Regions from separate parts of the Paenibacillus sp. FSL P4-0338 genome, predicted to be linked through region 2. Evidence: predicted binding sites of a transcription regulator. Region 2 holds the regulator's gene; the other holds the start of a gene.

Region 1 (3,417 bases), on a different contig from region 2:
ACAAGAAGCAGCTTAACAGCAAGTTGACTACTGAGCTCAAGGCTCATGGAGGCTATCTGGGCGGGTTCACCGGCCTGAATACCGAGAAGTATTTCTATTTAAAAGATGGAAAAGCGGTGCTCTTCTTCCAGTTGTATGAATATACCGTCTATGCTGCAGGCTTCCCGGAATTCGACTTCAGCTTCAAGGAACTTCTGCCTGACGGTAGCAGTCCGTTCACAGCGCTGAAATAATAGATCTTCATAAGAATGCTCTTGTGTTTCCTCCGGGAGACGCAGGGGCATTCTCCATGTGCAGTGCCTAATCAGCCTGCCCTGCCGTTACCACTTTACCCGGATAGTCATAAGCTATAGAAGGCAAGCAGCTTATAACGGGGAGGTAAGGTTATGGTCTATGCGTATACGGCTATCGGAGATTCACTCACAACTGGCTTCGGGGCGCTGCCCGGGAACGGGTTTGTCCCCATCTATCGTCGGATGGCAGAAGGGAGGCTGGGCACGCCAGTGGCGCCGGCGAATCTTGGCGTCAACGGTCTGACCACCGGGGGGCTGAAGCAACGGCTGAGGACCTCTAATGTCTACCGGGCAGCAGTGAAGGATGCGCAGATCATTACGATGTCCATTGGCGGCAATGACTTGATTAAGGCAGCCCGGGCAGCGGGGCCCAGGCCCGGTGAATTCCAGGGCTTGCTTCAGCAGGCGCTCCGGGATTGCAAGCACAATTACAGCGACATCATGGGCACCCTTACACAGCTCAAGGCTGGTACGCGTAGCCCCTATATCATCCGATTGGTAGGCCTCTATAACCCATATCCCCAGGTGGATGAAGCAACAGAGTGGGTGCGGGAGTTCAACCGCTATGCCGCAGGCTATAGCAGTAATAATGTAGGTTTTGCTTCGATATATCATGAATTTGCCGGTAATGAGCGGGGGCTGCTGTTCCTGGACCATATCCACCCGAACGGCAGAGGCTACCGCGTAATCGCAGGCAAGCTGGATGCCCTGGGGTACGGGGGCTTAAGGTAGGCATGAAGAAAGAGGCTGTAACATGACCGGACCGGTCTGTTACAGCCTCTTGGTGTATTCATTGGGATAGATTACTTATACGCCTGTCGGCAAAGTCTTCTCAATTACCTTGTCCACGATACCATATTCGGCAGCGTCTGCAGCACTCATGAAGTAATCGCGGTCGGTATCCTTCTCGATCTTCTCCAGCGGCTGGCCTGTACGCTCGGACAGGATGCGGTTCAGCTTCTCACGCAGCTTGATGATGCGGCGGGCGCGGATCTCGATATCCGAAGCCTGGCCCTGGGCACCGCCTAGCGGCTGGTGAATCATGATCTCGCTGTTCGGCAGGGCGAAACGCTTGCCCTTGGCACCGGCGTTCAGCAGGAATGCTCCCATAGAAGCGGCCATACCTACACAGATGGTAGATACATCCGGCTTAATGTATTGCATTGTATCAAAGATTGCCATACCCGCTGTGATGGAACCGCCTGGGCTGTTCACATACAGGTGAATATCCTTATCCGGGTCCTCGGCAGCCAGGAAGAGCATTTGTGCGATGATGGAATTGGCTACCACGTCATTAACCTCCGTTCCAAGGAAAATGATGCGGTCCTTCAGCAGGCGGGAATAGATGTCATAAGCGCGCTCACCGCGGTTGCTCTGTTCTACTACCATAGGAATATAACTCACGTGGAAAACCTCCTTGAAATTGGTGCTTCGAATGTGTTCATTGTTTACTGTTACCGTAATAACCACATGATAAACAAATTCAAACAAAAAGTCAAAGAAAGTCAAACTTACTTTCAAAAAAAAGAGCCCTCAAGCGGCTCATTGGTTAAAAATAATATATCCGGCACTAAATTATGTACAAGCTTGAAAATAATGGCGCGCCCGCCAAGAATCGAACTTGGATCTCAGGCTTCGGAGGCCTACGTCATATCCATTGGACCACGGGCGCAACAGAAATTATTATAATACACATCTCGGATAAAAGCAATGTGTATTAAGCATGCTGCTTAAAAATAGTTTTGTCCGTTTTCATTAAGAGAGCCGGAGATACGCCTCCTGCCTGCTGTGCGCCGGACAAGCCCATGTATAAGATGAAAGCGGGCTGAGAATTATAGTCTCGGAACACTTGCACTCGGCGTCAGTTTTGGGTAGAATATGGGTGGGACTTAAAAAGTTAACCCGGGACATTTTGAGACCACGAACAAGGGATAAGAGAAAGACGAAGTTGCAGGAGTGAAAGCATGCGTAATTTATTGGAAATCCAAAAGCAGCTTCTGCCTGATCTCATGGAAACCCTTAAGAGACGGTATACGATTCTACATCAGATCATGCTGTCAGATATTATTGGGCGCAGGACGTTAGCCGCATCGCTTGATATGACTGAGCGGGTGCTGCGCGCCGAGACGGATCTTCTGAAATCGCAGGGGCTCATTGAGATCGAGAGCGTCGGTATGCGCATTAGCGATGCCGGTCGCGGACTGCTTGACCTGCTGGAGCCGATCGCCAAGAGCCTATTCGGCCTGGATGATCTGGAAGAGAAAATTCGTACTACGTACGGTCTCACCAAAGTCATTGTGGTGCCTGGCGATTGTGAGACATCGCCCTTCACCAAGCGTGAACTGGGGCGCGCAGGCTCCAAGGCACTGCTCAGCGTACTGCGCAGTGACGACACGATTGCCGTCACAGGCGGATCAACCCTGGCCGAGATGGCCGATCAGCTGACCCCGCCGCTATCCCTTTCCTATAAGAACGCCTGGGTTGTTCCGGCGCGCGGAGGACTGGGAGAGAGCATGGAGATACAGGCCAACACCATAGCTTCAACCATGGCCAAACGGATTGGCGCCAATTACCGTCTGCTGCATGTGCCCGATCTGCTTAGCGGAGACGCCTATCAGTCGCTTGCGCAGGACTCTAATATTGGAGAGATTGTACAAATTATCCGCAGATCGCGTATTATTGTACATGGAATAGGTGATGCCATTGAAATGACCCACCGCCGCAAGCTGGACTCCGGGACAATCTCAGAGATTCAGGGCGAGGGTGCTGTAGCCGAGTCCTTCGGATACTATTTCAATGAGGACGGCGAAGTGGTTCACACTATGCTGACCATGGGGCTGCGCCTGGAAGACATTATCCGAACCGAAGTCGTTATCGGCATTGCCGGAGGCAAACGCAAGGCGAAGGCTATTCATGCGATGCTGCGGTTCGGGCAAGAGGATATTCTCGTCATCGACGAGGCGGCGGCTGTCGAAATTGGCAAGGAAATCGACACACAGCTACAAAAGGTCCTATAGATTCCATTAAATGGGGCGCGCGCAAAGGGTTTATGCATTATACTTAACATTGTTGTCTTGACGAGCCTCACGGCCTGTCTTGAATAAATAAAACGAACTCTAGGAGG
Region 2 (3,417 bases):
TGGTGGAAGGAAAGTGTGCTTGATGACGATACACATTCCTGTGTGTTTTATTCTGAGCAGGGTGACCCGGAAGGTTATGTGCTGTATAAGATAGTGCAGCAGGAGCTGGTCATAGATGAGTTCATCTATGGGAACGAGCTTGCCCGCCAGGGCTTGTGGACCTTCCTTGCCAATCATGATTCCATGATTACGGCTGCACAGCTGAAGCTGGTGCCTGCTGACGATATTCTGCCCTTTCTCCTTCCTGATCCGCGGATTGCGCAGGAGAATTATCCATACTTCATGGCGCGTATCGTCAATGCCAAGGCTTTTGTGGAGAACATGAGCTTCAATGTGCCGGAGGGTGAACGGGAGCGGGTGCTTTATATTGAAGATAAGCATGCGTCCTGGAACAACGGGTTGTGGCAGTGGACGGTGTCGGAGCAGGGGGAGGCGACGCTTACCCAAATTCAGGGCGAGCGGTCAGAGGCTGACCTGGAATGCAGTATCGGCACGCTTACCGTGCTGCTGATGGGGTATAAACGTCCGCTTCAGGCGGCAAAGTACGGACAATTATCCGGGACTGCTGAGGCGACAGCTTGGCTTGAAGCGCTGATTCCGCAGGCCGAGACGGCATTATTCGATTTTTTCTGACAGAGAAAAGCTCTTCCCCTTCCCTTGGAAGCGGAGGAGCTTTCCTATACATAACGCCTCAATTCATGGAACTAAGCAGGCAACCGGAATACAATACAGCCAAAAAGTAAAAAATAAGAGTAACCCCTTGGAATTCAGTGAGAATATGTTATAATATGAAAAAGTCAAAGAAAGTCAAAGTCAACGCAGGCCGGATATATCGTTCTCAGGAATGTAACATTTAGAGAAAAGCGCAGTGCAGAGGCTTTTGCAGCCGATTCTTATTGCATTGCCAGGGTTAAATTCTAAAGAGCATGTCTCTGACGGCAGGCGTTGGCGCAGCACAGATTTAACCAATGCTTACACACTGGAGGATGAGTGATGCGTAATATCTCCGATATTATTGAACAATATCTGAAGAATATTTTGCATGAAAGTCCCGAAGGTACGGTGGAAATTCAGCGCAATGATCTGGCGGATCAGTTCTCCTGTGTCCCGTCACAGATCAATTACGTCATCAGCACACGGTTCACATTGGAAAAGGGATATGTGGTGGAGAGCAAACGCGGCGGCGGCGGATATATCCGGATTCAGCGCTATGAGCTGCCACAGAATGTGGCCCTATACGCACATCTGAACTCCACGATAGGGAATGATATGGATCAGAATTCTGCCGAAGGGCTGATTTATCAGCTGGAGGAGGCCCGATTCCTCTCCAAACGTGAAGCGTGTCTAATGCGGTCTGCGGTTTCCCGGGAATGCCTGACGGTTAATCTGCCGTACCGGGATGAGATTCGTGCCAAGCTTATGAAGGCTATGCTAATCTCTTTATTGGGCAAATAATTTGTCAAATGGTAAGGAGGGACACCGCTCATGCTATGCCAGGAATGCGGCGTCAAACCGGCTACACTCCACTTCACGAAGATCGTGAACGGGGAGAAGACGGAATTTCATATTTGCGAAAGCTGTGCGCGGGAGAAGGGTGAACTGATTCCCGGAACTGCGGGAGGCTTCTCTATCCACAGCTTGCTTTCCGGTCTCCTGGACCTGGAGGGCTCGGGCAAGGGAAAATCAGCAGCAGCACAAAGTGTGCAAGGTCTGCATTGCGAAAACTGCGGTATGACCTATTCACAGTTCAGCAAGCTGGGACGGTTCGGCTGCAGCTCCTGCTATAAGTATTTCGACAGTACGCTTGACCCGCTCTTCAGACGGGTGCATGGCAGTACAGCACATGTCGGCAAGCTTCCCAAGCGGGCTGGAGCACAGATTATGTGCAAGCGCCAGATTGATGAGCTGAAGCAGGAATTACAGCAGAGTATTGTGCAGGAGGAGTTCGAAACCGCAGCTGAGCTGAGGGACAGAATCCGCAAGCTTGAAAAAGAAATTCCACAAGAGTAAAGTCTTTGATATATAGGGGGGATCAGGCATGTCAAGTCTCCGGTATACCGAACAAGCACTTAGTGAATGGATGCGCTGCGGCGGCAGTCATTCAGAGATTGTCATCAGCAGCCGTATGCGTATCGCCCGTAATCTGGAGCATCTTCCGTTCCCGCTACTTGCTTCGGCAGAGCAGTCGGAGGAGGTGCTGGAGCAGCTTGCCCCTGTATTTCAGGGCGATGCCTCTGCAGATTTCGGTAGCTTTGAACTGCTGAGACTGGATGAGCTGGGTGAGCTGGACAAAAAAGTGCTGGTGGAAAAGCACCTTATCAGTCCTAATCTGGCGGATGACTCCAAAGGCGGGGCAGTTATTCTTAATGAGGATGAGTCGGTCAGCATTATGATTAATGAGGAGGATCATCTCCGCATTCAATGCCTGTTCCCTGGGCTGCAGGTCAGAGAAGCATGGGTGAGGGCGACCGCCATCGATGATATTTTTGAGGCTGCTGTCAATTACGCCTTCGATGACCGCAGAGGATATTTAACAAGCTGTCCCACCAATGTGGGAACTGGGCTAAGAGCTTCGGTTATGGTCCATCTGCCGGCCTTGGTGATGACTCATCAGATCAACCGCATTTTATCTGCAGTCAATCAGGTGGGGCTTACCGTTAGAGGAATTTATGGTGAAGGCAGCGAAGCAGTAGGGAATATCTTTCAGATCTCGAACCAGATTACGCTGGGACAGACCGAAAGTGAGATTATTGAGAATCTTCACAGCGTAGTCACCCAGATTATAGAGCATGAGCGGAATGCGCGTGATCGCCTGCTGGCGGATTCCGCATTGCGGATTACTGACCGTATCAAGCGCTCCTACGGAATACTGGCCTATGCTGCTGTGATGGAACTGAAAGAATCGGCACAGCGGCTCTCCGATCTGCGGCTTGGTGTAGATCTGGGGATTCTGGAAGGGCCTTCGATTTCAGTGCTCAATGAGCTGAATGTCAAGACTCAGCCGGGCTTTCTGCAAAAGCTGTTCGGTGACGAGCTGTCGCCTACTGAACGCGATATGTACCGGGCAAAGCTGCTCCGGGAGACACTGGGATCACAACATTAATTATAGATATTTATTATCCGTGGAGGTGCAGGAGATATGATGTTTGGAAGATTTACGGAACGCGCACAAAAGGTGCTGGCGCTGGCGCAGGAAGAAGCCGTACGTTTGGGACACAACAACATTGGGACAGAGCATATTTTACTCGGACTGATTCGTGAAGGAGACGGCATTGCCGCTAAGGCATTGATCGGACTTGGTCTGGGTCTGGAGAAGATACAGGATGAAGTAGAAACGCTGATTGGCAGAGGTCAGGAACAACCGACCAACATCGCTTATACTCCTCGTGCCAAGAAGGTAATCGAGCTGTCTATGGA

Evidence for each region. The regulator CtsR, encoded in region 2, represses protease genes until heat stress. The targets are predictions, from matches to a motif close to ATGGTCAATAAAGGTCAAACA.
Region 1: a site for CtsR is predicted at 1,785-1,805, ahead of clpP (ATP-dependent Clp endopeptidase proteolytic subunit ClpP). Genes of this name have one in related genera too.

The regions. Positions count from the first base shown of each region.
Region 1 is NZ_JBBOCG010000002.1:52,008-55,424, forward strand. It holds gene MKZ07_RS24345 (PdaC/SigV domain-containing protein) at 1-233, shown strand, start outside; gene MKZ07_RS24350 (GDSL-type esterase/lipase family protein) at 387-1,025, shown strand; gene clpP (ATP-dependent Clp endopeptidase proteolytic subunit ClpP) at 1,101-1,697, opposite strand; tRNA gene MKZ07_RS24360 (tRNA-Arg) at 1,891-1,965, opposite strand; gene MKZ07_RS24365 (sugar-binding transcriptional regulator) at 2,258-3,310, shown strand.
Region 2 is NZ_JBBOCG010000001.1:4,527,837-4,531,253, reverse strand. It holds gene MKZ07_RS19955 (GNAT family N-acetyltransferase) at 1-633, shown strand, start outside; gene MKZ07_RS19950 (CtsR family transcriptional regulator) at 994-1,455, shown strand; gene MKZ07_RS19945 (UvrB/UvrC motif-containing protein) at 1,486-2,010, shown strand; gene MKZ07_RS19940 (protein arginine kinase) at 2,039-3,103, shown strand; gene clpC (ATP-dependent protease ATP-binding subunit ClpC) at 3,140-3,417, shown strand, end outside.